4 regions of the Streptomyces sp. NPDC046860 genome follow, and region 1 is predicted to be linked to each of the others. Evidence: riboswitches for the same ligand, from Rfam matches in the RefSeq annotation. Region 1 holds a riboswitch; each other region holds the start of a gene.

Region 1 (7,390 bases):
GTGGCCCGGCCCTTGCGCGGATACTGGTCGAACGGGGTCAGCTTGGCCGTGGTCTGCACCGAGTCGTCCAGCGTGCCGCGCGAGCCCGCCACCGTGAACACCACCGCGTCGGCGGCCGGATCGACCGCCGTGAACGAGATCACCTTCGCGCCCTCGCCGAGCTTGATGCCCGCCACTCCGCCCGCCGGGCGGCCCTGCTGGCGCACCTGGCCCGCCTGGTAGCGCAGCAGCTGGGCGTCGTCGGTGATGAACACCAGGTCCTCCTCGCCGGTGCGCAGTTCCACCGCGCCGACGATCCGGTCGCCCTCCTTGAGGGTGATGACCTCCAACTCGTCCTTGTTGGACGGGTAGTCGGGCAGCACGCGCTTGACCACGCCCTGTTCGGTACCGATCGCCAGGCCGGGCGAGGACTCGTCCAGTGTGGTCAGGCAGACCACCGTCTCGTCGTCCTCCAGGGACACGAACTCCGCCAGCGGTGCCCCTCCGGAGAGGTTGGGCGCGCTCGCGGTGTCCGGCAGCTGGGGCAGGTCGACCACGTTGACGCGCAGCAGCCGGCCGGCGGAGGTCACCGCGCCGATCTCGCCGCGCGCGGTCGCCGGGACCGAGGAGACGATCACGTCGTGCTTGACCCGCCCGCCGTCCTGCGGCATCGGCTCGCCCCCGCTCGTACGGGCCAGCAGGGCCGTCGAGGACAGCAGCACCCGGCACGGGTCGTCGGCGACCTGGAGCGGCACCGTGGCCACCTGGGAGGCCGCGGACTCCAGCAGGACAGTGCGCCGGTCGGAGCCGAACTGCTTGGCCACGGCGGCCAGTTCGGTCGAGACCAGCTTGCGCAGCTCCGCGTCCGACTCCAGGATGCGGGTCAGCTCCTCGATCTCCTTCTCCAGCCGGTCCTTCTCCGCCTCCAGCTCGATCCGGTCGTACTTGGTGAGGCGGCGCAGCGGGGTGTCGAGGATGTACTGCGTCTGGATGTCGCTCAGGCCGTAGCGCTCCATCAGGCGCTCCTTGGCCTGCGCGGAGTTCTCGCTGGACCGGATGACCCGGATGACCTCGTCGATGTCGACCAGCGCGGTCAGCAGGCCCTCGACCAGGTGGAGCCGGTCGCGGCGCTTGGTCCGGCGGAACTCGCTGCGCCGGCGCACGACCTCGAAGCGGTGGTCGAGGTAGACCTCCAGCAGCTCCTTCAGGCCCAGCGTGAGCGGCTGGCCGTCCACCAGCGCCACGTTGTTGATTCCGAAGGACTCCTCCATGGGCGTCAGCTTGTAGAGCTGCTCCAGGATCGCCTCGGGCACGAAGCCGTTCTTGATCTCGATGACCAGGCGCAGGCCGTGCTCGCGGTCGGTGAGGTCCTTGACGTCCGCGATGCCCTGGACCTTCTTCGCGTTGACCAGGTCCTTGATCTTCGCGATGACCTTCTCCGGGCCGACCGCGAAGGGCAGTTCGGTGACGACCAGGCCCTTGCGGCGGGCGGTCACCGCCTCGATGGCGACCGTGGCGCGCATCTTGAAGGAGCCCCGGCCGTTCGCGTACGCGTCCCGGATGCCGTCCAGGCCGACGATGCGGCCGCCGGTGGGCAGGTCGGGGCCCGGGACGTGCCGCATCAGGGCGTCCAGGTCCGCGTTCGGGTGCTTGATCAGGTGGCGGGCGGCCGCGATGACCTCGCGCAGGTTGTGCGGCGGCATGTTCGTCGCCATGCCGACCGCGATGCCGGAGGAGCCGTTGACCAGCAGGTTCGGGAACGCGGCGGGCAGCGCGACCGGTTCCTTCTCCTGGCCGTCGTAGTTCGGCGCGAAGTCGACGGTGTCCTCGTCGATGGACTCCGTCATCAGGCTCGCGGCCGCGGCCATCCGGCACTCGGTGTACCGCATCGCGGCCGGCGGGTCGTCGTTGCCCAGCGAGCCGAAGTTGCCGTGTCCGTCGACCAGCGGCACGCGCATCGAGAAGGGCTGCGCCATGCGCACCAGCGCGTCGTAGATGGACGCGTCGCCGTGCGGGTGGAGCTTGCCCATGACCTCGCCGACCACGCGCGCGCACTTCACGTAGGCGCGCTCGGGGCGCAGGCCCATCTCGTTCATCTGGTAGACGATGCGGCGGTGCACCGGCTTCAGGCCGTCACGGGCGTCCGGCAGGGCGCGCGAGTAGATGACCGAGTACGCGTATTCGAGGTAGGAGCCACGCATCTCGTCCACGACGTCGATGTCGAGGATCTTCTCCTCGTACGCGTCGTCGGGCGGCGGGGTCTTCGTGCTGCGGCGGGCCATCGCTGCCGGCTCCTTGCTCAAGATCGGGACGGATCGGACGCGGACCATTGTGGACCGGGGCACTGACAACACGGGCCGCGACCCGTGTCCGCGCGGGTCCGCCCCGTGCTCGGCGGCCATGCGTTCCGCCGCCGTACGCCGGCCGGGGACCGCGCTCGCCATGAGCACGCCTGACGCAGGCTAGTCGATCCGCTGTGGGCGTACGTCGGCCGGGAACTCCGCCGGGCCCTCGCACGCTTTGCATACAGTGGCAGGAACGGCAGGAAAACAGCGGTTTCTTTCGACCGCCTCCGCTTGCGAAGGGACGTACATGCCCATGGGTCACACGACCACCGCCCAGGCAGGCTCCGGGGGCCTGACAGCGACCGAGCACCGCCTGGCCAACGGTCTGCGCGTGGTGCTCTCCGAGGACCACCTGACCCCGGTGGCCGCGGTATGCCTCTGGTACGACGTCGGCTCCCGGCACGAGGTCGCGGGCCGCACCGGTCTCGCGCACCTCTTCGAGCACCTGATGTTCCAGGGCTCCGGGCAGGTCAAGGGCAACGGCCACTTCGAGCTGGTCCAGGGCGCCGGCGGCTCGCTGAACGGCACCACCAGCTTCGAACGCACCAACTACTTCGAGACGATGCCCGCCCACCAGCTCGAACTCGCCCTGTGGCTCGAGGCCGACCGCATGGGCTCCCTGCTGGCCGCGCTGGACGACGAGTCGATGGAGAACCAGCGCGACGTCGTCAAGAACGAGCGCCGCCAGCGCTACGACAACGTCCCCTACGGCACCGCCTTCGAGAAGCTGACCGCCATGGTCTACCCCGAGGGCCACCCCTACCACCACACCCCGATCGGCTCCATGGCCGACCTGGACGCGGCCACGCTGGAGGACGCCCGCGCGTTCTTCCGCACCTACTACGCGCCCAACAACGCGGTGCTCTCCGTGGTCGGCGACATCGACCCCGAGCAGACGCTGGCCTGGATCGAGAAGTACTTCGGCTCCATCCCCGGCCACGACGGCAAGTCCGCCCCGCGCGACGGCTCGCTGCCCGAGGTCATCGGCGACGAACTGCGCGAGGTCGTCGTCGAGGAGGTCCCGGCGCGCGCCCTGATGGCCGCCTACCGGCTCCCGGAGGACGGCACGCGCGCGTCCGACGCGGCCGACCTCGCCCTCACCGTCCTCGGCGGCGGCGAGTCCTCCCGCATCTACAACCGCCTGGTGCGCCGCGACCGTACGGCCGTCGCCGCCGGCTTCGGGCTGCTCCGCCTCGCCGGCGCGCCCTCGCTCGGCTGGCTGGACGTGAAGACCTCCGGCGACGTCGAGGTCCCGGTCATCGAGGCCGCCATCGACGAGGAGCTGGCCCGCTTCGCCGAGGAGGGCCCCACCCCCGAGGAGATGGAGCGCGCGCAGGCCCAGTTGGAGCGCGAGTGGCTGGACCGGCTCGGCACGGTCGCGGGCCGCGCCGACGAACTGTGCCGGTACGCCGTCCTGTTCGGCGACCCGCAGCTCGCCCTGACCGCGGTGCAGCGCGTCCTGGAGGTGACCCCGGAGGAGGTCCGCGAGGTCGCGGCGGCCCGCCTGCGCCCGGACAACCGCGCGGTGCTCGTCTACGAACCCAAGTCCCCGGAGGCGGTCGAGGACATCGACCTGCCCGACGACCCGGAGCACGAGGCCACCGTAGAGGCCGGCAACGACGACGAGGAGACGGCCAAGTGACCGAGCTCGCCCCCATGGAGTTCCACCCCCAGCCGCAGGCGGGCGAGGCCAAGCCGTGGGCCTTCCCGGCCCCCGAGCGCGCCACGCTGGACAACGGCCTGACCGTGCTGCGCTGCCACCGCCCCGGCCAGCAGGTCGTCGCCGTCGAGGTCCTGCTCGACGCCCCGCTGGACGCCGAACCGGCCGGTCTCGACGGCGTCGCCACCCTCATGGCGCGCGCCTTCTCCGAGGGCACCGACAAGGACTCCGCCGAGGAGTTCGCCGCCGAGCTGGAGCGCGCCGGCGCCACGCTGGACGCGCACGCCGACCACCCCGGCGTCCGGCTCAGCCTGGAGGTGCCCGCCTCCCGCCTGGAGAAGGGCCTCAACCTGCTCGCGGACGCCCTGCGCGCCCCCGCCTTCGCGGAGAGCGAGATCGAGCGCCTGGTCCGCAACCGCCTGGACGAGATCCCGCACGAGCTGGCCAGCCCGGCCCGGCGCGCGGCCAAGGAGCTGGCCAAGGAGCTGTTCCCGGCCTCCGCGCGCATGTCCCGGCCGCGCCAGGGCACCGAGGAGACCGTCGAGAAGATCGACGCCGCCGCCGTGCGCGGCTTCTACGACCGCCACGTGCGGCCCGCCACCGCCACCGCGGTCGTCGTCGGCGACCTCACCGGCATCGACCTCGACGCGCTGCTCGCCGACACCCTGGGCGCCTGGACCGGCACGCCCGGCCAGGCCCGCCCCGTGCCGCCGGTGACCGCCGACGACACCGGCCGTGTGGTCATCGTGGACCGGCCCGGCGCCGTGCAGACCCAGCTGCTGATCGGCCGGATCGGCTCCGACCGGCACGACCGGGTGTGGCCCGCCCAGGTGCTCGGCACGTACTGCCTCGGCGGCACCCTCACCTCCCGCCTGGACCGCGTCCTGCGCGAGGAGAAGGGGTACACCTACGGCGTGCGCTCCTTCGGGCAGGTGCTGCGCTCCGCGCCCGACGGCACCGGCGCCTCGATGCTCGCCATCAGCGGCTCCGTGGACACCCCCAACACCGGCCCCGCGCTCGCGGACCTGTGGACGGTGCTGCACACCCTGGCCGCCGAGGGCCTCACCGACGCCGAGCGGGACGTGGCGGTGCAGAACCTCGTCGGCGTGGCGCCGCTGAAGTACGAGACGGCCGCGGCCGTCGCCGGCACGCTGGCCGACCAGGTCGAGCAGCACCTGCCGGACGACTTCCAGGCGGAGCTGTACCGCACGCTCGCCGCCACCGGCACCGTGGAGGCCACGGCCGCCGTGGTCAACGCCTTCCCGGCCGACCGGCTGGTCACGGTCCTGGTCGGCGACGCCGCCCGGATCAAGGAGCCCGTCGAGGCGCTCGGCATCGGCGAGGTCAAGGTGGTCTCCGCCGAGTAGCGCGAGATGCCGCACGCGTGTGGGCCCTGACGGCGCATGAGCCGTCGGGGCCCACACGCGTGTTCGGGACTCTCCTCGAACACCGGTCGGCAAATGTCCGGATTGGGACGGAGGTCACCGCTCTGGCATGTGGGATGCGCTACAAAAGCCCGGACTCGTTTGAAGATCCGCTCCGGTCCCCTTTAGCTTCTTCCGGGCTGTTCGTCAGGCAGTGCGCCGCGTCCGCGGCACCGGACAGCCATCGCCGAGTCCCCCGCAGGGGGAGCCGGGGACCCACCGCAGTCCCTGGGGTGAATCGGACGCCCGCGCGTGAAGCGAGGGCGGCCGTAGGAGACCTTCCTGCTCCGAACCCGTCAGCTAACCCGGTAGGCGAGAAGGAAGGAAAGGACCAGCCAGCTCATGGCGTTCATGTGCGCCGCCGGGAAGCACCGCAAGCCCGGCCGGGTCAAGCGCACCACCGCTGCCGCGGCCGGTGTGGCGGCCCTCACCACCGGTGTCGTCGGCACCCTGGCGGCCTCCCCGGCACTCGCCGCGGACAACTCCGTCGAGGACTCCGGCCTCACCCCTGTCATCACCGTCAGCGACACCCTCGGCGACGAGATCGCCGCGCAGGCCACCGCCCAGAAGGCGGCCGCCGAGCGCAAGGCCGCCGAGGAGGCCGCGGAGCGCGCCGCCGCCGAGCGCGCCCGCGAGGCCAAGGAGCGCGCCGCCCGCAAGGCGGAGCGCGAGCGCCTCAACTCCTTCGTCATGCCGGTCACCGGCTCCTACGTCTCCACCGCCTACAAGTCCGGCGGCACCCTGTGGTCGTCGGGTTCGCACACCGGCATCGACTTCCACGCCGCCAGCGGCACGACGGTCCACGCGGCCGGTGCCGGGACCGTGGTCTCCACCGGGTGGGGCGGCGCGTACGGCAACGAGATCGTCATCAAGATGGCCGACGGCGTGTACACCCAGTACGGCCACCTGTCGTCCATCGGGGTGAGCGTGGGCCAGAAGGTCGTCCCCGGCCAGCGGATCGGCCTGTCCGGCGCGACCGGCAACGTCACCGGCCCGCACCTGCACTTCGAGGCCCGCACGAGCCCCGAGTACGGCTCCGACATCGACCCCGTCGCGTACCTCCGCAAGCACGGCGTGAACGTCTGACCCGAGTTCTCCGAAAGCCCCGGCCCCCAGGCCGGGGCTTTCGTCGTTTCCGGCACCCTTTCCCCGGGCCGGTGTCCAAAAAATAGCCATGGATTCCGGTCCGCCGTCGGAAATTCCGTCGCATTGCAATAGAGTCACGGAAGAAGCGCTGTCGTCGGCGTTGCACGGGGATTAAGGCGGAGGTGGGGCATGCGTATTCCGGCGCACTCGGTGTGCACGGCGATCCGGGACGACATCGTCGCCGGGGTCCACGAGCGCGGCAGCCGGCTCACCGAAGAGGTCCTCGCCCGCCGCTACGGCGTCTCCCGCGTCCCCGTCCGCGAGGCGCTGCGCACGCTGGAGGCGGAGGGCTTCGTCGTGACCCGTCGGCACGCGGGCGCCTGCGTGGCCGAGCCCAGTGAGCAGGAGGCCGCCGACCTGCTGGAGATGCGCCTGCTGCTGGAGCCCCTGGGGGCCGCGCGGGCCGCCCAGCGGCGCACCGAGGCCCATCTGAAGGTGCTGCGCGGCCTGGTCAGGCTGGGGCAGGAGCGGGCGCGGCTCGGGAACAGCGACGACCTGCGCGCACTGGACGGCTGGTTCCACGAGACGCTCGCCCAGGCGAGCGGCAGCCACGCGCTGACCTCGGCGCTCACCCAGCTCCGCCACAAGATCGCCTGGATGTACACCGTGGACGGCCCGGTCAGCCCGCCGGAGTCCTGGGCGGAGCACGGCGCCATCGCGGACGCGGTGGCGCGCGGTGACGGCGAGCGCGCGCGGGCGCTCACGGCGCTGCACACCGAGCGCGCGACCCTCGCGCACCGGCTGCGCACCACGGGCGGCGACCGCGCCCGGCACGCGCAACATGCTGTAAACACAGCGGGACTCCGGAATTAACACGGACGCTGTATACAAAGAGG
Region 2 (7,390 bases), on a different contig from region 1:
TCGTGGTCGCCACCGGACTGTCCGGCTTCGCCCACCTGCCCGCCGAACTGGCCGGGGCCGCGCTCGACGGGCCCGCGCCGGTCTCGCACAGCTCCCAGCACCACGACCTCGGCCGGTTCGCGGGCAAGGAGCTGATCGTGGTCGGCGCCGGGCAGTCCGCGCTGGAGACCGCCGCCCTCGCCGCCGAGGCGGGCGCGCGGGTGCGGGTCGTCTCGCGCGGCCGGGGCCGGGTCGCCTTCGGCGCGCCGCCCTGGAAGCAGCCCCGGTTCCGTCCGGAGTCGCCCTTCGGCCGCGCCTGGTCGCTGTGGGCGCTCAGCTATCACGCCGACCCCTACCGCTTCCTGCCCGAAGGCGTCCGGCACCACCTGGTCCGCCGGGTCCTCGGCCCGCTCGGCGCCTGGTGGCTGCGCGAACGCTTCGAGGAGCGGGTGCAGGTGCGGGAGGTGGCGCGGGTGGTGGCCGCCGAGGCGGTGGACGGCGCCCCGGTGCTCACCGTGCGCACCCACGGGGGCCGCACCGACCGGCTCACCGCCGACCACGTCATCGCGGCCACCGGCTACCGGGTCGATCTGGCCGCGCTGGACTTCCTCGGTCCGGGCCTGCGCGCGGGCCTCGCGGTCACCCGGGGCGCGCCCCGGCTCGGCCCCGGCTACGTCTCCTCGCTGCCCGGCCTGTACTTCACCGGCCTGCCCGCGGCGGCCTCGTACGGTCCGGTGATGCGCTTCGTGTGCGGTACGGAGTTCGCCTCCCCGCGGCTGGCGCGGCACCTGGCGGCGGCACACGGCGCCCGGAGCTGAGCGGCGCGTCAACTCCCGTGACCGCGTGGTGAGTCGGGGGGACCTGTGATCCGTATTCTCTGATCATGGCCGCACCCTCCGCTCGCTCACTCATCGCCACCGACCTGGACGGGACGCTGCTGCGCGGCGACGACACGGTCTCCCCCAGGTCGCTCGCCGCGCTCGCCGGAGCGGCACGCGCCGGCGCCCGGCATCTGGTGGTGACGGGCCGCCCGGCGCCCCGCGTGCGCCCCCTGCTGGCCGCGCTCGGCGGCACGGGGCTCGCGGTGTGCGCCCAGGGCGCGCAGGTGTACGACGCCGGCGCCGCCCGCATGCTGTGGTCCGTCCAGCTCGACCGGGAGCTGGCCGAGACCGCGCTCGGCAAGATCGAGGCTGAGGTGGGCCAGGTGCACGCGGCCGTCGACCAGGACGGCGTGGACGGGCTCACGCTGATCGAGCCCGGTTACCGGATGCCGCACCCGACCCTGCCCGCCGTGCGGGTGGAGCGGCGCGAGCAGCTCTGGCGCGCGCCGATCAGCAAGGTGCTGCTGCGCCACGACGGCCTGTCCGACGACGAACTGGCGGCCACCGCCCGCTCGGTCGTCGGCTCGCTGGCCACGGTCACCATGTCGGGGCCGGGCACGGTCGAGCTGCAGCCGTGCGGGATCACCAAGGCGACGGGTCTGGCGCTGGCCGCGGAGCACCTGGGTCTCGGCCGGACGGATACGGTCGCCTTCGGCGACATGCCGAACGACATCCCGATGTTCCGGTGGGCGGCCCACGGCGTCGCCATGGCCGGGGCCCACCCGGAACTGAGGGCGGTGGCCGACGAGGTCACCCTCTCCAACGAGGACGACGGGGTGGCCGTGGTCCTGGAGCGCCTGTTCGCGCTGTGACGGCGAGCGCCCCCGTCGCACGCGCGAGGCGTGCGACGGGGGCGCGGCGAACAGGCCGTGGGGCCGGTCCGGCCTAGTACGGGCCGTTGACGTTGTCGATGGAGCCGTAGCGGTGGTACGCGTAGTTGCACGCGGCGGTGATGTTGGCGACCGGGTTGTACGGGTCGAGCGAGGTGCCGGCCACGTGGTACGTCTTGAAGGTCGGGTCGATCACCTGGAGCAGGCCCTTGGACGGGGTGCCGTTGATGGCGTTGATGTCCCAGTTGTTGATGGCCAGCGGGTTGCCCGAGGACTCGCGCATCACGTTGCGGTGGATGCCGTTGTAGGTGCCCGGGATGCCCTTCTCGGCCATGATCGCCAGGGACTGGCGGATCCAGCCGTCGAGGTTGTTCGGGTACACCGTGGAGGCGGCGGCGGGCTTGGCGGCCGGGGCGGCGGAGGCGCTGGTGGCGCCGATGAGGGGGAGCGCGAACATCGCGGCACCGGTACCGGCGACGGCGAGCGTGCGGGCGATGCGCTTGGTGCGGGCATGGCGCGGCTGAACGGCAGCAGTCATGTCGTTGTTTCCTCTCCGTCGCCTGCGAGGTGAGCTGTCGGGTTCGGGCGGGGAGGTGCCCGGCCGCTTCGTCCCCGGTGCCCGTCGGACACCGGGGACGATTCGGCTTCACCCCGAGCCGTTCCGGAGCGACATGTGTCGTCCGGTCCGGCGGCTTACCTGGGTCCCCCGCTCCTGCCGTACGAATGAGTTCGTGAGTGGGTTGTCAGGCGCGGCAGGATTCGGCGTTCGCCTGACAGGCCGGGAACGTATGCGACCGCACATGTCCGGAACAAGTACCGGAATCACCCGAAGTGCTAGTTGACCTTGTTCTGTCCCAATTGGCCCACTTGATCCTTTGCGGTCGCCAATCCTCAACTTCCCTACCGGGCACGGTAAGAAGGGGGTGAGAGGGGGGTTTGCGCGGGTAGGCGCGAGACGGGAGGGCGCGTGAGCCAACTCACGGAATCGCAAAATACGCAAAATTAGACATGGGGGATTATGTGCATTTGGTCCGTCTGTGCGTATTAGGGGGCATCGGTCCCCTCGGGACGGAACCCGGGGGGCGCTCCCGTTCGTTGGTTCGGTGTGACCCCCGGAGTGCCGGATCGCCCGACTGAGGACCTATATGTCCCCCTTGTCCACCCATCCGGCACATGCCGGACGAAAACCGATACCTCATGAGCTGGACCGGTGGGTGCGATCGGTGATCCAAAGAGGACCGGATACGCTGACTTGACTGATGGCAGCGACCTATCGACAAGCCGTGAAGTCGCCAGCAGACACCAGCAGACAGGAGATACCTCGTGACCGTCGTCGGGCCGTTCGGGCTGAGCGTGCGGGACCAGGCACTGGAAGCCGATGTCCAGGCCGGACTGGCGGCTGTCGAGGCGGGCCTGCTAGAGGCCACCAAGAGCGAGGTCCCCTTCATCACCGGCTCCGCCCAGCACCTGGTGCGGGCCGGCGGCAAGCGGTTCCGTCCGCTGCTGGTGCTGCTGTCCGCCCAGTTCGGCGACCGGCACGCCCCGCGCATCGTCCCCTCCGCCGTCGTCGTCGAGCTGACCCACCTGGCCACGCTCTACCACGACGACGTCATGGACGAGGCGGCCGTGCGGCGCGGCGTGGACAGCGCCAACACCCGGTGGGGCAACTCCGTCGCGGTGCTCACCGGCGACTTCCTCTTCGCCCGCGCCACGCAGATACTCGCCGATCTCGGCCCCGAGGCCGTCCGCGTCCAGGCCCTCGCCTTCGAGCGCCTCGTCACCGGCCAGATACTGGAGACCGCGGGTCCCCAGGACGGCCGCGATCCGGTCGAGCACTACCTCGACGTCCTCTCCGGGAAGACCGGCTCCCTGGTGGCCGTGTCCTGCCGCTTCGGCGCCATGATGTCCGGCGCCGACGAGAGCGTCGTCGACGTGCTCACCCAGTACGGCGAGCGGCTCGGCGTCGCCTTCCAGCTCGCCGACGACGTGCTGGACATCGCCTCCGAATCCGACGAGTCCGGCAAGACCCCCGGCACCGACCTGCGCGAGGGCGTGCCCACGCTGCCGGTGCTGCGGCTGCGCGAGCGCGCCGCCCGGCTCGGCGAGCCCGCCGACCTCGCGCTGTGCGAGCTGCTCGACTCCGACCTCACCGACGACGCCCGGCTCGCCGAGGCGCTCGCCGCGCTGCGCGTGCACCCCGCGCTGGAGCAGGCCCGGCGCGACGCCGTGCGGTACGCGGAGGAGGCCCGCGCCGCCCTCGCCCCGCTGAAGGACTGCACCGCCAAGACGGCTCTGATCGAGCTGTGCGACGCGGTGGTCCACCGGGCCGGTTAGGACAGGCCCCAGGAACGCCCGCCCGACCCCTACGGGTAGGCGCGGGTGTTCCGGTCCGTCTGTCATACCGCAGGTGTACGCCGAGTTGGCTCCGTGGGCTGACGCTCCAGGACTGCGGAGTTGGTCTGATGGGAACCAGGGAAACCACCACTGCTCACCGATCCCGGTGAGAATGGCGGCTCGGGTGGATCCCAGCGAGCGCAGCCGCCGCCGACGACGGAGGTAAGGCACACATGGCACCGTACGAATCCGACCACGCGACCGGCACCGGCCCCGACGAGGACCCGCGCACCGGACGCCGCAAGGCCGCCCGGTACGTCGTGCCCGTGGCGGTGGTGGGTGTGGCGGCGGCCACCATCGGGCTGGTCCCGGCGCTCGCCGCCGCCGGTGACCCGGACCTGCCGGAGATCACCGCCCAGCAGCTCGTCGAGAAGATCGCCAAGTCCGACGTCCAGCAAATGTCCGGCACAGTCAAGGTCAGCACCGACCTGGGCCTGCCCGACCTCGGCGCGCTCCAGGACGGCATGGGCTCCGGCCGGGACGGCGACGGCTCCTCCGCCGACCCGCGCACCAAGCTCACCGAGCTGGCCTCCGGCACCCACACCCTGCGCGTGGCCGCCGACGGCCCCGAGAAGCAGAAGGTCTCGCTGCTGGAGCGCGACGCCGAGTACAGCCTCATCCACAACGACAAGGACGTGTGGGGCTACGACAGCGCGAGCAACGAGGTCTTCCACACCACCGCCCGGCACTCCGGCGAGGAGCGCGGGCACCAGCGCTCCGCCACGCCCGACGACTTCGCCGAGGAGGCCCTGAAGTCGGTCGACGACACCACCTCGGTCACCGTCGACGGCACCACCCGCATCGCCGGCCGGGACGCCTACAAGCTGCTGATCAAGCCCAAGCAGTCCGGCTCCACCGTCGGCGCCGTCACCATCGGCGTCGACGCGAAGACGGGTCTGCCGCTGAAGTTCACCCTCACCCCGAAGAGCGGCGGCGCCGCCGTCCTCGACGCGGGCTTCACCAAGGTCTCCTTCGCCGCGCCGCCCGCCTCCACCTTCGACTTCCGCCCGCCCAAGGGCGCGAAGGTGACCGAGGAGAAGCCGGGCGACGACGGCAGGCGCGAGCACGCCCCGGGCTTCGGCGGCGAATTCGCGCCGGGCGGTCTGAAGGGCGCCGACACCATCGGCGAGGGCTGGACCGCCATCGCCAAGTTCGGCACCGGCGCCGAGGGCGGCCCCACCGGCTCCCAGGACGGCGCGATGGGCGGCTTCCTCGGCTCGCTCGGCGACCCGGTCTCCGGCGACTTCGGCAAGGGCACCGTCTTCTCCACCCGCCTGGTCAACGCCCTGATCACCGACGACGGCACGGTGTACGCGGGCGCGGTCACCAAGGAGGCCCTGGTGAAGGCGGCCGACGCCGACAAGTGACCCACCGGGCACGACGGAGCTCACGCAGGGGGAGCCGATGGACCGACCCTCCGCCGCGCGGGACGATGCCGCGCCGGTCATCGCCACCCGTGGCCTGACCAAGCGGTTCCGTGGCGGACAGCTCGCCGTGGACGGTCTGGACCTGACCGTCCCGGCGGGCAGCGTCTTCGGCTTCCTCGGCCCCAACGGCTCCGGCAAGACCACCACCATCCGCATGCTGATGGGGCTGATCGAACCGACCTCGGGCACCGCGCACGTCCTGGGCCGCCCCATGCCGGGCGCCGGGCGTGCCGTACTGCCCGAGGTCGGCGCCCTCATCGAGGGCCCCGCGCTGTACGGCTTCCTCTCCGGCCGGGACAACCTGCTGCGCTACGACGCCGCCGACCCGGCCGCCGACCCCCGCACCCGGCGCGCCCGCGTCGCCGCCGCGCTGGAGCGGGTGGGGCTCGCCGCCGCCGGGGGCAAGAAGGCGAAGGCGTACTCCCTCGGCATGAAACAGCGCCTCGGGCTGGCCGCCGCCCTGCTCACCCCGCGCCGCCTGCTCGTGCTGGACGAGCCCACCAACGGTCTCGACCCGCAGGGGATGCGCGAGATCCGCGGCCTGATCCGGGAGCTGGCCGCCGACGGCACCACCGTCTTCCTCTCCTCCCACCTCCTCGACGAGATCGAGCAGGTGTGCACCCACGCGGCGGTGATGACACGCGGCCGGCTCGTGACCCAGGGCGCGGTGGCCGACCTGTCCTCCGGGGCGCGCGGCCGGCTCGCCGTGACCACCCCGGACCCGGCGGAGGCGGCCCGGGTGCTGGGGGAGCAGGGCGTCACCGGCCTCACGGTGACCGGGGAGACGGTCACCGGGGAACCGCCCGCCCGCGACCTCGCCGAGGTGAACGCCGCACTGGTCGCGGCGGGCGTGCGGGTACGGGGGTTCACCCTGGAACGCGCCTCGCTGGAGGACGCGTTCGTGGCGCTGACCGGAGAGGGCTTCGATGTCGCGGGATGAGACCACGTACCCCACGGCGCCCCGGCCCCTGTGGACGTTCGGGCTGCTGCGCAGCGAGCTGGTCACCACCCTGCGCCGCTGGCGCACCCTGGTGCTGCTCGCGGTGCTGGCGGCGGTGCCGGTGCTGATCGGGATCGCGGTGCGCGTCGAAACCGGGGACGGCGGGTCGGCGGGCGGCGGGGGCGGCCCCGCGTTCATCGCGCAGATCACCAACAACGGCCTGTTCCTGGTCTTCACCGCGCTCGCGGCGACCCTGCCGTTCTTCCTGCCGATGGCGGTCGGCGTGATCGCGGGCGACGCCGTCGCGGGCGAGGCGCAGGCGGGCACCCTGCGCTATCTGCTGGTCGCCCCGGCGGGCCGGACCCGGCTGCTGCTGACCAAGTACGCCGCCGTCCTCGCCTTCTGCCTGCTGGCCACCCTGGTCGTCGCGGTGTCCGCGCTGGCGGTGGGCGCGGTGCTGTTCCCGCTCGGCGAGGTCACCACGATCTCCGGCACCCGGATCGGCTTCGGCGAGGGCCTGCTCCGGGCGCTGCTGATCGCCCTGGCCGTCGCGGCCTCGCTGACCGGTGTGGCGGCGCTCGGGCTGTTCGTGTCGACCCTGACCAGCAGCGGCATCGCGGCGATGGCGACCACCGTGGGGCTGCTGATCACGGTCCAGATCCTCGACCAGATCCCGCAGCTGCACGCCGTCCAGCCGTACCTGTTCTCCCACTACTGGCTGTCCTTCGCCGACCTCCTGCGCGACCCCGTCCTCTGGGACGACCTGCGCAGGAACCTCGTCCTCCAGGGGGTCTACGCGGCCGTGTTCGGCACGGCAGCGTGGGCGCGGTTCACGTCGAAGGACATCACGGCCTAGGCCGTGTCCGCAAAGTGGCGCCTGGCTCGCGACGCCTGGCACGCACGCTCGCCGCGTTGTCGGGATCGCCCTCGTACATCCAG
Region 3 (7,390 bases), on a different contig from region 1:
CAGCGGCAGGTCGCTGGCCTCGGAGGCGGCGTGGGCGACGGCGAGCGAGACGCCGAGGATGGCGTTGGCGCCGAGCGAGCCCTTGTTGTCGGTGGCGTCCAGGTCGAACATGGCCTGGTCGATCAGGCGCTGCTCGGTGGCGTCGTAGCCGACGAGCTCCGGGCCGATCTGCTCGATGACGGCGAGGACGGCCTTCTCGACACCCTTGCCCAGGTAGCGGTTCGGGTCACCGTCACGCAGCTCGATGGCCTCGAAGGCACCGGTGGAGGCGCCGGACGGGACGGCGGCACGACCCGTGCTGCCGTCGTCGAGGCCGACCTCGACCTCGACCGTGGGGTTGCCTCGGGAGTCCAGGATCTCCCGAGCTACGACGACGTCGATGGACGGCACGAGCATCTCCTTCGTGGATGTGACGCGTTCGGTGCGGGGCGGGTGCCTGATGGCATGCCCAGCGTCTAGAGCCTAACCGTCCCCGGGGCGTCGGCCGTCGACCGACCGCCTCATGGACGGGGTGGGACAGGGAGACCGTACCCATTGTTCACGCCCGGAACAAAGGGTTCTGGGCAATGGGCGGGGAGGAATGGGCCGGGGAGGAATGGGCCGGGGGGGCGGAAAGCGCACCGCCCCGGCGCGCGGGGGGAACGCGCACCGGGGCGGGGGGTCCGTCAGGGGACCGGAGGTTCACGGGGCCGGACGGGTTCGGGGGGGCCGGTCCCCGTGAACGGGTCGCGGTTACTTCAGGTGCAGCATCTGGCCGGGGAAGATGACGTCGGCCTTCTTCACGATGTCCTTGTTCAGGTCGAACAGCTTCTTCCAGCCGCCCTCGACCTTGTGCTTCGCGGCGATGGAGCTGAGCGTGTCGCCCTTGACCACCTTGTACTCGCCGTCGCCCTTCTCGACCTTCTGGCCGGTCGGGGTGGTGACGGTGTTGCTCGCGTCCGGGCGCTCGGTCGAGCGGGAGGCGGCCTGGTCGTCGGCGGCGCGCTCGGAGGTGTCGGCCGCGGCCTTGTCCTCCGTCTTGCTGTCCGCGGACGGCGCCGGGGCGGCCGAGCCGCTGTACGGCGTGCTGGACAGGCCGGTGCCGCAGACCGGCCAGGCGCCCTTGCCCTGGGCGGCGAGCACCTTCTCGGCGACGGTGATCTGCTGCTCCTTGGTCGCCTTGTCGGCGGTGGCGGCGTACTGCGTGCCGCCGTAGCCGGACCAGGTGGAGGCGGAGAACTGCAGACCGCCGTAGAAGCCGTTGCCGGTGTTGATGGACCAGTTGCCGCCCGACTCGCACTGCGCGACGGCGTCCCACTCGGAACCGGTGGCGGCGGAGGCGCTGCCCGACGCCATCACCGGGCCCACGACGGCCGCGCCGGCGACACCGGCGAGCGCGAGGACACGGGCGGTCTTGGACGGGCGACGGTGCATGCCCTTGCTGGAGAACAGCATGGATCGATCCCCTCACCGACGCCTGCGAGGTGAGCTGTCGGGTTCGGGCCGGATGAGTGCCCGGCCACCCCTCCCCATCACTCCCGGAAGGCGTGGCTCCACCCCAAGCCCGCACCGGCGTCGAAACACCGGGTCGGGCACGTACCTTGGGTCCCCCGCTCCTGCCTACGGCGCTTTACGCGACGGTTGTCCCCGGCGGCCGCTGGCAGGATTCGGCGTTGCGGCCTCGGGGGCTCGTGGTGACGAGCGGTCCCGACCGTAGACATGCGCCGAGGCGAAATTCAAAGACGATCAAGGCTTCTGAGAGTCATCCCACACTTTCACCAAATGGGACATATAAGAAGATAGTGGGCGTCAAATCCCGCTATTCGGCGTCCGTTTCGCCCGGCAGCTTCAGGGTCTGCCCCGGGTCGACATGGTTCGGGTCGCCGCCGATGGCCTGCTCGTTCGCGGAGTAGAGCGCTTCCCACCCGCCCCGCACATCCAGGGAGTCGGCGATGGAGCCGAGCGTGTCGCCGTCGCGGACGGTGTAGGTGCCCGGGGAGGCGGTGGCGTGGCGTCCGGTGCCGGCCGTGTGCTGACCGCCCGTCACGCCCTCCGCGGCGCTGCTCCCGCGGTGACGGCCGCCGCCGCCGAGGTCGCCGGTGTCGACGAGGCTCCAGGAGCCGCCGTCCTCCCACGACTCGTCCGCGTCCTTGCCCGCGTCGGCGCGGGAAGACGAACCGCCCTGGTAGCCGCCCTCGGAGGCCGCGGGCGCGGAGCCGCCGGACCGGGAGGTGTCGGTGTCCTTGCCGGAGTGCCCCGAACCGGCCTTGGCGTCGGCGCTCGGGGACGACTTGCCGGTCTCCTCGGCGGACGGGGAGGACGAGGCGGCAGAGTCCGACGGCGCGGGCGAGCCGGAGTCCTCGGCCGGGGTGCTCGCCTCGGGGGACTCGCCGGACGTGTCGTCATCGGTGCCGGAGTCGCCCTTGTCCGCGGACGGGGACTCGCTCACCCCCGTGTCGACGTCGACCGAGCCGGAGTTGGAGGTGAGCCCGGCGATCAGGGCGCAGGTGGCCCAGTGGGTGGTGCCCTGGTCGGAGAGGATCTTCTCCGCCACCGAGATCTGCTGCGAACGGCTGGCCTGGTCGGCACTGCCCGCGTACTGCGTGCCGCCGTACTTCTCCCAGTCGTCCTGGGATATCTGGAGACCGCCGTAGTAGCCGTTGCCGGTGTCGGCGCTCCAGGAGCCTCCGCTCTCGCACTCGGCGACCTTGTCCCAGGTGGTGCCGTCGGCCGCGTTCGCGCTGGCCGCCCCGAGGAGCGGGATGGCGATGGCGGACGTGGTCACGCCGGCCGCGACGAGGAGCGCCGGAGCCTGGCGGGGGCGACGGTGCCTACCGTTCCCGGAGAGCATGCGGTTGCCTTTCGTGCGACAGCAGTACGGCGTGGCAGGTGATGCTCGACGCCACACTGATGGGTGAACGTAGCGTCAGACGATCCGTTGTCACAAGTTCATGCCGCACAGATCACGTGAAGATCACATAGTTGAACGTCCGTCATGTGAGGTTTCACGGCTGGGACGGACCGGTGTGAACTCCACCGGGAGTGTGCGCAGTCCACGCATGATGAGTCCGCCGCGCCAGCGCAGTTCGGCCGGGTCGGCCGCCAGGCGCAGATCGGGCAGCCGTCCGAGCAGGGTGGCCAGCGCGGTCTGGCCCTCCAGCCGGGCGAGCGGGGCGCCCAGGCAGTAGTGGATGCCGTGTCCGTAACCGAGGTGCTGGTTGTCGCGGCGGCCGAGGTCGAGCAGGTCCGGGTCGGCGAACCGGTCGGGATCGCGGTCGGCGGCCGCGAGGACCACCAGCACCGGGTCCCCGGCCGCGATGTCCTGGCTGCCGATGGTGAGCGGCCCGGTGGCATAACGCCAGGTGGCCAGCTCCACCGGTCCGTCGTAGCGCAGCAGTTCCTCCAGTCCGGTCTGGAGCAGGCCCCTCTCCCCGGCGGCCAGCGAACGCTGGAGCCGCTCGCGCTGCTCCGGGTGGGTGAGCAGTGCGTAGGTGCCGTTGCCGATGAGGTTGACGGTGGTCTCGAACCCGGCGAAGAGCAGGATGAAGGCCATCGCGGCGGCCTCGTTCTCGGTGAGGTGCTCGCCGTGGTCGGAGGCCCGGATGAGCGCCGAGATGAGGTCCTCGCCGGGCGCGGGCTCGTCGGGGAGGGCCTGGCGCTTGCGGTGGATGAGCTCGGCGAGATACCCGCGCATCTTCTTCACCGACCGCGCCACCCCGCCCCGGGGCCCGCCGCCGTGCCGGATCATCATGCCCGCCCAGTCCCGGAAGTCGTCCTGGTCCTCGCGCGGGACGCCGAGCAGGTCGCAGATGGCGTAGATGGGGAGCGGGAAGGCGAACTCGTGGATGAGGTCGGCCGAGCCCCGCTCGGCGAACCGGTCGATGAGGTCGTCGGTCAGCTCCTGCACGCGGTCCGCGAACTCGGCCACCCGGCGCGGGGTGAACGCCTTGCTGACCAGCCTGCGCAGCCGGGTGTGGTCCGGCGGGTCGATGTTCAGCAGGTGGGTCATCAGATCGGCCTTGCGCTCACCGGGGATACCGGTCTTGCCCTTGGCCTGCGCGGTCTCGGCGTGGTGCGCGGGGTTCTTGCTGAGCCGCTGGTCGGCCAGCGCCTGCTTGGCATCGGCGTACCGGGTGACCAGCCACGCGTCCACCCCGCTGGGCAGCTTGGTCCAGCGCACGGGGGCGTGCTCGCGCAGCCAGGCGTAGGCGGGGTAGGGGTCGGCGGCGAACTCCCAGGTGAAGAGGTCCGGGGCGGGGGCCTGGGCGGATCCCTCGGCGGGGGCTCCGGGGGTGGGGTCGTCGGGGGTGGGGCGGTGCGGCTGGGTCACTCCCCGACGGTATCCGGCGGCCCGGGGTGGGGGCGGGTCGGCTCCTTTCCCGCGGGTCTGCCGGCGGCCCCGCGCCGGGCCCGGCTACTCGGTGTCGTGGTCCGGGGCGGGCTCGCCCTCGGCCGCGCGTATCGCGTCCCGGTAGGCGCGGGCGGCCGCCCTCAGGGCCGACTCCGGGTCGATGCCCGCCTTCTCGGCACGGGCGGCCATGGCCAGCAGTTCGTACCCGACGCCGTCGCCCTGGGGCAGGGGGACGTCCAGGCCGGCGGTGCGGACGCGGAAGGCGAGCTTGGCGGCGAGGGCCAGGCCGGGCTGGCCGAGGGGGATGCCTTCGGTCACCGAGGTGCGCCGCTTCTCCTCGGCCTTGGTGCGCAGCCACTGCGCCCGGACGTCCTCGGGCGTCTCGGCCGTCTCCTCGCCGAAGATGTGCGGGTGACGGTGGATCAGCTTGGCGACGATGCCCCCGGCTACGTCGTCGACGGAGAAGGGGGCGTCCGGGTCCTCCTCGGCGATGCGGGAGTGGAAGACGACCTGGAGCAGCACGTCGCCCAGTTCCTCCCGCAGCTCCTCCCGGTCGCCGGCCTCGATGGCCTCGACCAGTTCGTACGCCTCCTCGATGCCGTACTTGGCGAGGCCCTCGTGGGTCTGCCGGGAGGACCAGGGGCACTCGGCGCGGATCTGGTCCATGACCTGGACGAGGTCGAGGAGGCGGGCGCCGGGCAGGTCGTAGGAGGCGGGGAGCAGCTCCAGCTCCGGCATCCGCACCCGCCCCGATCCGGCGAGCCGGGCGAGGCCGTCGGTGAGGGCGGGCTCGCCCTCACCGGTGGCGACGACGACCACCGTGCGGTCACCGGCGCAGGCGCCGACCAGGTCCTCTGCGGTGGGGGACGCCTCCGACACCGTTATCCCGGCCTCGCGCAGATACGGCACCTGCGGATGGGCGCCGTCCGCGCACAGCACGGCGTCGGCGGAGCGCAGCGCCTGCCAGGCGGGCCAGGACAGCAGGCCGGGGGCGACCCGGTGGCTGGTGGTGAGCAGGACGATGCGGCCGGGGGCGGGTTCGGGACTGATTGCGTTCACGGTCCGAACGTAACCCAGGACGCGGAACGACGGGTCCGGTCGTCCACAGGGCCGGGAGAGTCCTGTGATCGTATGACCGGCGTGTGGTGCGGGGCCGGGAACCAGCAGGTCACCCGGCCCGCGCCGGACGCGACCGGACCCGTCAGGCGCTCTGGGCCGCCGTGGCGTCCCGCAGCCAGGGCGTACGGGCGTCGACCCGGCTGCTCCTGGCCACGTCCCAGGCGCCGTAGCGCGGGTTGACATCGATGCGCAGGGCCTTGGACGCCTTGGACAGCGCGTCCCAGAACGGGGGCTGGCTGGGGTCGGTGCCGAGCTTGGCGGCCAGCTTCTGCGCCTCGATCTGCAGCCCGAGGTTGTCGTCGAGGCGCGCGGGGGCGATGCCGTACTTCTGCAGCCACGCGGACTTCAGCTGCTTCCCGCCGCCCGCCTGCTTCTGCAGGTCCGCGCGCATCCGCTGGACCTCCTTGCGGGTGACCGTGACGCCCTGGTCCCGCGCGGCGCGGTGCAGCACCTGGTCGAGGACCATGTTGTGCAGGGTGTCGCGGGTGAGGCTGCCGGTGGAGGCCAGGACCTGCTGGTACTGGGCCTGGTCCGTCACCTCGGAGCGCTGCGCCGCCCGTACCTCGTTCACCCGGTCCTCCAGCTGCGACACGGTGATCCGCTGTCCGCCGACGACGGCCGCCGCACCGGGGTGCGCGTCGTTCCCGCAGGCGGTGAGGAGCGGGGCCGCGGCGGCGATCGCGGCGGTGAGGGCTAGCGCGGTGCGACGGCGGCGGGGCAAGGGAACCTCCTGAGGAGATTGTGCGGCGGTGCACAAAGTCTTGCGGTGATCGATGTTAGGCAGCCGTACTGCTCCGGCCAACCCATTGGACCAACGATTCACCACGAGTTCGGGCACCGCCGCGTCACTCTGCCGAGGGCGTGGCGCCCGGCCGCCGCCGCCTCAGGCCCGCCGGGTGGTCCGCACGATCCGTACGGCGGGCCACACCAGCAGAGCGGTGACGCCCCAGAGGAAGGCCGAGATGGCGATCCACTCCCCCATGGTCAGCTCGGGGTCCTCGGCCTCGAAGACCGTGAAGGAGAGGGCCACCAAGCCGGAGAGGACGGCGAGTATCCCCAGCACGACCAGTCCGACGGACTGCATGACGGTCCGCCGCGTGAAGGTACGGCCGCCCGGGGACGCGCCCTGGGCGGCGCCGCTCGGGGAGGCGGCCGCGGGGGCCGGCCCGGCCGTCGGCTGCTGCCGGGGCGGCAGCCGCACCACCGCGTGCGGCGGGACGGCGGCGTCGATGGTCGCCATGGTGTGCGCGTCGATGTCGTACAGGCCGGGTTCCACGTCGACGCACAGGGCGTCGGTGCCGATGAGCCGGCGGCCGCCGTCGGGCCAGCACAGCATGGCGGCGCAGGCACGGAAGGGCACCGACACCGCGCACTCGGCGCCGTCCGGCCCCTTCGTGGTCACGCTGACGCCCTCGGCGCCGACGACCAGCGCCGCGCTCCGGTCGCGCACCGAGCGGAACCGGCGCCCGGTCACCGTGTACGACGAGTCGGTGGGAGCCGCCGTGAAACCCGCCCAGTCCGCGCTGTGCCCGGACGGCACCTGCATCAGGGCCGTCTGCGCGGCCTGCAGCGCCACGGTGTGCACCTGCTCCGGTGTCACCGCCCGCAGCTCGGCCCGCAGCGCGTCCGGGGTCCGCACCGGGCGTCCGGCGAGCAGGTCCTCGGCGACGCCGGGCAGCCGCTTGGCCGAGGCGTCCGGCGCGGTCAGCGCGGCGTCGAAGCGGGCGCGCACCGCCTCCAGGTCCTCCGCCCGGACACGGCCCGCGCGCAGCGCGGCGAGGACGTCGACGAAGCCGCCGAGCACCGCGTCCTGCTTGTCGGGCAGGGAGTCGGCGAACGCCGTCACGAGGGCCATGCCGTCGCGGCGGGGGGTGTAGTCGGTGCCGGCCGTGTAGGACCAGCCGCCCTCCTGGCGCAGGGAGCGGGACAGCTCGCGCTCCA
Region 4 (7,390 bases), on a different contig from region 1:
CCGGACCCGGAGGGACCCATCACGGCGGTGAACCGGCCCCGCGCGATGTCCACGTCCACCGAGTCCAGTGCGATCACGGCCGTTTCCCCGGTGCCGTACGCCTTGGTCAGTCCACGGGCCCGGGCCACCGTCCCGTCCCCCGGCACCGCGCCCGGCGCGTCCTGAGCAGCAGATGTGAACAAGATGGTCTCCCCGTCGCCTCGACGTTCCGACTCCTTGGCCATGGCCGAGCCTAGTGTGACCCGGACCACACCTGAAACACTGTTCGGCCATCGGCGCAGCGGCGGATGCGAGCGGGGAGGAATCCGTACGCCCCTACCAGGCCCCCTCCCGCTCCCGGAACCCGTCCGCGTCCCACGTCCCCCACAGGCGGGGGGAGAGCCAGGACGGGGCGTGGGTGCGGAAGTCCGGCGGGGGCAGGGTGCCCGTGCCCCTGGGGAGCGCGCCGAGGAGGGGGGCGCCCGCGACCTCCGGGAGGTCGGTGACGTTGCAGCGGGTGGCGAGGTCCGGGCGGGTGGGCCAGGAGCCGATCACCACCCCGGTCAACTCCAGGTGGCGGGAGCGCAGTTCGCGTGCCGTGAGTTCCGTGGAGTTCAGGGTGCCCAGGCTCGCGGGGGCGACCAGCAGGACCGGGGCGTCGAGCAGGGACGCCGCGTCGGCCAGGGTGCCGCCCGCGGGGTCGAAGCGGACCAGGAGGCCGCCCGCGCCCTCCACCAGGACCAGGTCGTGCTCGGTGGCGAGCTTGGCGGCGGCCTCGGCCACGTCGCGGGGGCGGACCGGGGGCAGGCCGGACCGGCGGGCCGCCGTGGCCGGCGCCAACGGGTCCGGGTAGCGGGCCAGTTCGCGGGCCGTGACCGGGCCCGCCAGGCGGGCCACCTCGTCGGCGTCGCCGCGCTCGTCCGGGCGTACTCCCGTCTGGGCGGGCTTCAGCACCGCCACCGAGCGGCCGGCCGCGAGGGCGGAGGCCGCCACGGCGGCCGTCACCATCGTCTTGCCGATCTCCGTGCCCGTGCCCGTGATCACCAGTACCGGCATGTCATCCCTCCCGCGCCGCGGCGCACACCGCGCGCGCGATCCGTGCCACGTCCGCGTCGTCCGTGACGTACGGCGGCATCGTGTAGACCAGGTCGCGGAAGGGGCGCAGCCACACGCCCTCCCGCACGGCGGCCCGCGTCGCGGCCGCCATGTCCACCTCGTGGTCGAGCTGGACCACGCCGATCGCGCCCAGCACGCGCACGTCCCGGACACCGGGCAGACCGGCCGCCTCGGCCAGGCCGTCCCGCAGACCGGTCTCGATCCGCTTGACCTCACCGGGCCAGTCCTGCCCCAGCAGCAGCTCCAGCGAGGCGCACGCCACGCTGGCGGCCAGCGGGTTGCCCATGAACGTCGGCCCGTGCGCGAGCACGGGCACCTCACCGCGCGAGATGCCCTCGGCCACCCGCGCGGTGCACAGGGTCGCCGCCAGGGTCAGATAGCCGCCGGTCAGCGCCTTGCCCACGCACATCACGTCCGGCGAGAGGGCCGCGTGCTCCGCCGCGAACAGCGCGCCGGTGCGGCCGAATCCGGTGGCGATCTCGTCGAACACCAGCAGCACGTCGTGCGCGTCGCACGCCTCGCGCAGCACGCGCAGATACGCGGGGGAGTGGAACCGCATCCCGCCCGCGCCCTGCACCACGGGCTCCACGATCACGGCGGCCAGTTCGTCCGCGTGCCGCTCGATCACCGAGCGCAGATGCTCCGCGTGCGCCTCGTCGTACTCGGCGGGCGGCGCGTCGGCGAAGACCTGGAGGGGCAGCGCGCCGGACCACAGCCCGTGCATGCCGCCCTCCGGGTCGCACACCGACATCGGGTGCCAGGTGTCCCCGTGGTAGCCGCCGCGCCAGGTCAGCAGGCGCCGCTTGCCGGGACGGCCCAGCGAACGCCAGTACTGGAGGCACATCTTGACGGCCACCTCGACGGACACCGACCCGGAGTCCGCGAGGAAGACGTGCTCAAGCCCCTCGGGCGACATGTCGACAAGGTGCTTCGCCAGCCGGACGGCGGGCTCGTGGGTGAGCCCGCCGAACATCACATGACTCATCCGCCCCAGCTGCTCGCGCGCCGCCTCGTTCAGCACCGGGTGGTTGTAGCCGTGGATCGCCGACCACCAGGACGACATCCCGTCGACCAGCTCACCGCCGTCCGCGAGCCGCAGCCGGACCCCGCTGGCCGACTCCACGAGAAGCGGCTCGGTGCGGCCGGGCATCGGACCGTACGGATGCCACACGTGCCGCCGGTCCAGCTCCAGCAGCTCGGCCGCGTCCCGCTCAGGCATTGGGCGCGAGGTCCGTCCCGGCGCCCCGGCGGCGCACGGCGACCAGGTCGGTCCGCGCGTCGGTGCCGGCCGGCACCTCGGCCGCGGGCCCGGCCGTGCCGCACACCCCGCCCCCGGCGTGCGACCCGCACCCGGAGGTCTCCGCGTCCGGCCCGCAGCCGCCCGCCGCCGCGTCCGAGCCGCAGCCGCCCGCCGCCGCATGCGACCCGCAGCCGCCTCCGGCCGCCGCCCGGTGCTCCGGCAGCGTCACCTGGTCCGCGCCCTCCACCTCGAACCCGGCGTCCGCGATCATCTCCAGGTCGGCCTTGCCCGCCTGGCCCTCGCTGGTCAGGTAGTCCCCGAGGAAGACCGAGTTGGCCAGGTGCAGCGCCAGCGGCTGGAGGGTGCGCAGGTGGACCTCACGGCCGCCCGCGATCCGTACCTCCACGTCCGGGCAGACGAAGCGGACCATCGCCAGGATGCGCAGACACCGCTGCGGGGTGAGGTTCCACTCCTTGGCCAGCGGGGTTCCCTCGAACGGGATCAGGAAGTTCACCGGAACGGAGTCCGGGTCCAGCTCCCGCAGCGCGAACACCACGTCCACCAGGTCCTCGTCGCGCTCACCCATGCCCGCGATCAGCCCCGAGCAGGCGGAGAGGCCGGCCGCGTGCGCCTTGTGGACCGTGTCCACCCGGTCGGCGTAGGTGTGGGTGGTGGTGATGTCGCCGTAGGTCGCCTCGGAGGTGTTCAGGTTGTGGTTGTAGGCGTCGGCGCCCGCCTCCCGCAGCCGCTCCGCCTGACCGTCCGAGAGCAGGCCCAGGCAGGCACAGACCTCGACGCCCTCGTTCTGCTCCTTGATCGCCTTGATGGTGTCGGAGACCCGGTCCACGTCCCGGTCGGTGGGCCCGCGCCCGGACGCCACCAGGCACACCCGCTTGGCGCCCCCGGCGAGCCCGGCGGCCGCCGCCTCGGACGCCTGGTCCGGCTTCAGCCAGGTGTACTTGAGGATGCCCGCCGTGGAGCCCAGCCGCTGGGAGCAGTAGGAGCAGTCCTCCGGGCACAGGCCCGACTTGAGGTTGACCAGATAGTTGAGTTTCACCCTGCGGCCGAACCAGTGCCGCCGCACCTTCCCGGCCGCGGCCACCACATCGAGCAGGTCGTCGTCGGAGGTGGCGAGCACGGCGAGCGCTTCCTCGCGCGTCGGCGTCTCGCGCCGCAGTCCCTTGTCCACCAGCGTGTTCAGGAGGTCCATGGGGGTTGATCCTGTCCTACCCGACCGCCTCGGGCCAAGGAGACTTCGCACAACGACCGGCGTTCACCGTGTGGGTATTGCCACATCATGGGCGGCTCTCCACGCCGCTAGTGTCTGTCTGTTGTCTACAAATCCCTTGTCCGCGAAAGCGAGTCCCGGAGGAGCCCATGGCGTTCGGCTGGATCGACGAGCAGGCCGAGGCGCGCCGCCGCGCCGGACTCCTGCGGACCCTGCGCCCCCGCCCCGCCGACTCACCCCTGCTGGATCTGGCGAGCAACGACTACCTGGGCCTGGCCCGCCATCCGGAGGTCGTCGAGGGCGCGGCCGGGGCGGCGCGGACCTGGGGCGGCGGCGCGACCGGCTCCCGCCTGGTCACCGGCACCACCGAGCTGCACACCCGGCTGGAGAACGAACTCGCCGCGTTCTGCGGCTTCGAGGCGGCCCTCGTGCTGTCCTCCGGCTACGCCGCCAACCTGGCCGCCGTCACCGCGCTCGGCCCGCACGGCTCGCTGATCGTCTCCGACGCGTGCAACCACGCCTCCCTGATCGACGGCTGCCGGCTGGCGCGCGGCACCAAGCAGGTCGTCGGACACGCCGACCCGGAAGCCGTGGCCAAGGCACTGGCGACCCACCGGGGCGAGGCGATCGCCGTCTCCGACACGGTCTTCTCCGTCGACGGCGACGCGGCACCCCTGGGCCGGCTGGCCGAAGCCTGCCGGGAGCACGGTGCCGGACTGGTCGTGGACGACGCGCACGGTCTCGGCGTGCTGGGGGAGGGCGGCCGGGGCGCGGCGCACGCGGCCGGGCTCGCGGGCGCGGACGACGTGGTGGTCACCGCGACGCTCTCCAAGTCGCTGGGCAGCCAGGGCGGGGTGGTGCTGGGCCCGGCACGCGTGATCGCCCATCTGGTCGACACCGCGCGGACGTTCATCTTCGACACCGGTCTCGCCCCGGCCGCCGCGGGGGCCGCGCTGGCCGCGCTGCGCCTGCTCCGGCGCGAACCCGGGCGCCCGGCGCGTGTCCGCGAGGTCGCCGCCGGACTGCACGCCCGCCTGACCGCCGAGGGCCTGGCGGCGGTACGCCCGGACGCGGCCGTGGTCTCGGTACGGGCGCCGTCGCCCGACGCGGCCGTGCGCTGGGCCGCCGACTGCCGTGCCGAGGGTCTGTCCGTGGGCTGCTTCCGCCCGCCCTCGGTCCCGGACGGCGTCTCCCGGCTGCGGCTGACGGCCCGCGCGGACCTGTCGGACGCGGACATCGAACGGGCCGTACGGGTCATCACCGCCGTCCGGCCCCGCTGAGGCCGGGAAAAACCCCGTCAAATACGGTCTCGCGTCGTAGAGTTCACCCCGTTGAGCGACAGATGTCCGCGTATCTGGGGGGTTGGTTCCCCGGACCGGCCCGGTGATGGCAGGGTGACGTGCAGGCATCAGTGCGGAACCGTCCCGAAAACCCTCCGCCCCGCGTCGCCGCGCGGCCCGGGGGAGGTCGGCGGGCGGCCCCGTGGGAAAGGGACGACCTCGCCATGGCAGATCACCTGGAAGCTTCCGTCACGCTGCCGAGCGATCCCGCCTCGGTGTCCACGGCCCGGTCCTACGTGGTGGGCACCCTGGCCGGCTGGGGGCTGCCCTCGGACGACGAGGTGACCGACACCGTGCGCCTCATCGTCTCCGAACTCGCCACCAACGCCGTCCAGCACACCCTGGGCCAGTCGCCCACCTTCACCGTGGACGTCGTGCTGGCCCGGCACGAGCTGCTGCTGATCGGGGTGACGGACAGCCATCCGAGGCTGCCGAAGAGGCTCCCCGCCGCCGTCGCCCAGGACAACGGGCGCGGCATGGCCATCATCCGCTGCCTCACCGTCGAGTGCGGCGGCAAGCTGCGCGTCCGGCCGACCCGGGAGGGCGGCAAGACGGTCTTCGTCGAGCTGCCCTGGAGCGTCCCGCGCCAGCCGCTGGCCAACGCGGTCCGGCCGGAGGCATCTCCGGCCCGCTGAGCCGCCGCGGGCGCCCCGATGCCGGGGGCCCGCTCAGGAACGGCTCCCGGGGCGCGTACGCCCGCGCGGAGCCGCTCCCGCCGCGCTCGTCCGGGTCAGTTGACCCGGCCGTACCAGACGCTCCTGGTCCAGATCTTCTGCAGCCGCACCACGTCCCCGGTCTTCGGCGCGTGCCAGATCTTGCCCTTACCGGCGTAGATGCCGACGTGGTAGACGCTGGAGCCCGAGTGGAAGAACACCAGGTCACCGGCCTTGCGGCGGCCGGAGGAGATGTGGTGCGTCTTGTTGTACTGCTGTGCGGCCGTACGCGGCAGGGACTTGCCCGCCTTCTTGAACGAGTACAGCGTCAGGCCCGAGCAGTCGAACCTGCGGGGACCGGTGGCCCCGTAGCGGTACGGTGCGCCCTTCTTCGAGGCGGCGACCTTCAGTGCCTTCGTCGCGGTGGTCGCGGCGGAGGCGTCGGTGGCGAGCCCCGGCACCACGATCGAGCCGCCCACGGCGGCCAGAGTGAGGGCCGAGGCGGTACCGGCCCGGGCCATCAGCGACGGGACACGATTGAGCGCAGTCATGCGCAACCCTTCGTCAGCCGCCTGTGAAGGATGACCTGTCGGATTCGGGCTGGCGAAGTTGCCCGGCCGTGTCACCACGGCTTCACCCCAAGGGCTGCTCGGCACGGCCGCCCGCTGCTGCGGACGAACGTCCCGGCGACCCGTCTTGCTCGGGTCCTCCACTCCTGCCGATGCACTTCTGTCGACCGGGCATCCGGGCGGCGGCAGGACTCGGCGTCCGCCCGGACCGCCCCGCCGCTGTGGCGGGGGCTTGTCGTCAGACAGGGATCTTGGCCCACTCCTGTCCGAAAATCCCAATGGAACCGGTGGTTTGTGGGGTTACTCACCACTCACCCGTTCGGGTGGACAGCACCTTTCCCGAGTGACCGTCAACTGCATGCCGTAGCCCCGGACCTGGGCTTCCACGGTCACGGGACACCCCGCAGGGCGCGCGGCGCGCAAGTCGGCGAGCACGGAAACGGGCGCGGAGATACACCGGTCGGCGGTACCACGTTCGGCCCGTTTCGGCTCGGCGGACGGCGCGCGGGGCGCCGTCCGCCCGTGGGCGGCGTCCGGGTCAGCCACCGTCATCGGGCGGGAGCACGACGCGCGCGGTCCGGCGCTCGCCGTCCAGCACCCGCAGCGCGTGTGCCAGCGTGCCCCCGTACAGCTCCCGCTCGCCCCGCCCGTGCATCAGTGCGAGCGCGTCACGGAGCGCGGCCGCCGTACGCACCAGTGCCTGCGCCGCCCTGAGGGCCCGGTACGTGTCGCCGTGCCGGGCCGGGTTGATCCGGCCCAGCAGGTCGGCCGCCTCCAGATAACGGTCGATCAGCTCACCCTCGGCACGGGTCAGCGCGGGCAGCGGTGGTAGTTCCTCCGGCAGCACGGCCCGCTCACCGGGCGCCGGGGACGTGGTCGCGGGTGCCCACGACGCCGTCGACCAGGCCGTGCTCCAGGGCGCCGGCGGCGTCCAGCGCCCGCTCGCGCTCCAGGTCGGCGCGGACGGTGGCGGCGTCGCGGCCGGTGTGCCGGACGAACAGCTCCTCCATCAGCTCCCGCGCCCGGACCATCTCCGCCGCCTGGATCTCCAGGTCGCTGGGCTGTCCCCGCACCGGCTCGGCCAGCTCCGGCTGGCGGAGCACGACCCGCGAGCCGGGCAGCGCGAACCGCTTGCCGGGCGCTCCGGCCGCGAGCACCACGGCGGCCACCGAGACGGCCTGGCCCAGGCAGTACGTCGCCACGTCGCAGCTGATGTAGCGCATCGTGTCGTACACCGCCGTCATGGCGTGGAAGTCGCCGCCCGG

The links. Region 1 has a riboswitch for cyclic di-AMP ahead of ABZ898_RS14245 (M23 family metallopeptidase). Riboswitches for the same ligand answer to the same signal wherever they lie in the genome.
Positions count from the first base shown of each region.
Region 2: another riboswitch for cyclic di-AMP. It lies ahead of ABZ898_RS25820 (transglycosylase SLT domain-containing protein); the one in region 1 lies ahead of ABZ898_RS14245 (M23 family metallopeptidase).
Region 3: another riboswitch for cyclic di-AMP. It lies ahead of ABZ898_RS20720 (transglycosylase family protein); the one in region 1 lies ahead of ABZ898_RS14245 (M23 family metallopeptidase).
Region 4: another riboswitch for cyclic di-AMP. It lies ahead of ABZ898_RS05190 (C40 family peptidase); the one in region 1 lies ahead of ABZ898_RS14245 (M23 family metallopeptidase).

Region 1 covers NZ_JBEYXQ010000008.1:106,134-113,523, forward strand. The annotation lists gene ABZ898_RS14230 (DNA topoisomerase IV subunit A) at 1-2,261, opposite strand, end outside; gene ABZ898_RS14235 (pitrilysin family protein) at 2,572-3,966, shown strand; gene ABZ898_RS14240 (pitrilysin family protein) at 3,963-5,351, shown strand; cyclic di-AMP (ydaO/yuaA leader) riboswitch at 5,584-5,737, shown strand; gene ABZ898_RS14245 (M23 family metallopeptidase) at 5,751-6,494, shown strand; gene ABZ898_RS14250 (GntR family transcriptional regulator) at 6,684-7,367, shown strand.
Region 2 covers NZ_JBEYXQ010000023.1:8-7,397, reverse strand. The annotation lists gene ABZ898_RS25830 (FAD-dependent oxidoreductase) at 1-797, shown strand, start outside; gene ABZ898_RS25825 (HAD family hydrolase) at 863-1,672, shown strand; gene ABZ898_RS25820 (transglycosylase SLT domain-containing protein) at 1,746-2,228, opposite strand; cyclic di-AMP (ydaO/yuaA leader) riboswitch at 2,233-2,465, opposite strand; gene ABZ898_RS25815 (polyprenyl synthetase family protein) at 3,014-4,024, shown strand; gene ABZ898_RS25810 (DUF2092 domain-containing protein) at 4,258-5,451, shown strand; gene ABZ898_RS25805 (ABC transporter ATP-binding protein) at 5,489-6,451, shown strand; gene ABZ898_RS25800 (ABC transporter permease) at 6,438-7,307, shown strand.
Region 3 covers NZ_JBEYXQ010000014.1:66,629-74,018, reverse strand. The annotation lists gene eno (phosphopyruvate hydratase) at 1-396, opposite strand, end outside; gene ABZ898_RS20720 (transglycosylase family protein) at 733-1,434, opposite strand; cyclic di-AMP (ydaO/yuaA leader) riboswitch at 1,439-1,617, opposite strand; gene ABZ898_RS20715 (transglycosylase family protein) at 1,799-2,830, opposite strand; gene ABZ898_RS20710 (cytochrome P450) at 2,954-4,309, opposite strand; gene ABZ898_RS20705 (nucleoside triphosphate pyrophosphohydrolase) at 4,394-5,389, opposite strand; gene ABZ898_RS20700 (SurA N-terminal domain-containing protein) at 5,532-6,170, opposite strand; gene ABZ898_RS20695 (insulinase family protein) at 6,333-7,390, opposite strand, start outside.
Region 4 covers NZ_JBEYXQ010000002.1:362,168-369,557, reverse strand. The annotation lists gene ABZ898_RS05220 (ABC transporter ATP-binding protein) at 1-182, opposite strand, end outside; gene bioD (dethiobiotin synthase) at 316-1,035, opposite strand; gene ABZ898_RS05210 (adenosylmethionine--8-amino-7-oxononanoate transaminase) at 1,037-2,314, opposite strand; gene bioB (biotin synthase BioB) at 2,307-3,545, opposite strand; gene ABZ898_RS05200 (8-amino-7-oxononanoate synthase) at 3,713-4,843, shown strand; gene ABZ898_RS05195 (ATP-binding protein) at 5,068-5,538, shown strand; gene ABZ898_RS05190 (C40 family peptidase) at 5,634-6,107, opposite strand; cyclic di-AMP (ydaO/yuaA leader) riboswitch at 6,111-6,292, opposite strand; gene ABZ898_RS05185 (hypothetical protein) at 6,664-6,972, opposite strand; gene ABZ898_RS05180 (ATP-dependent Clp protease proteolytic subunit) at 6,980-7,390, opposite strand, start outside.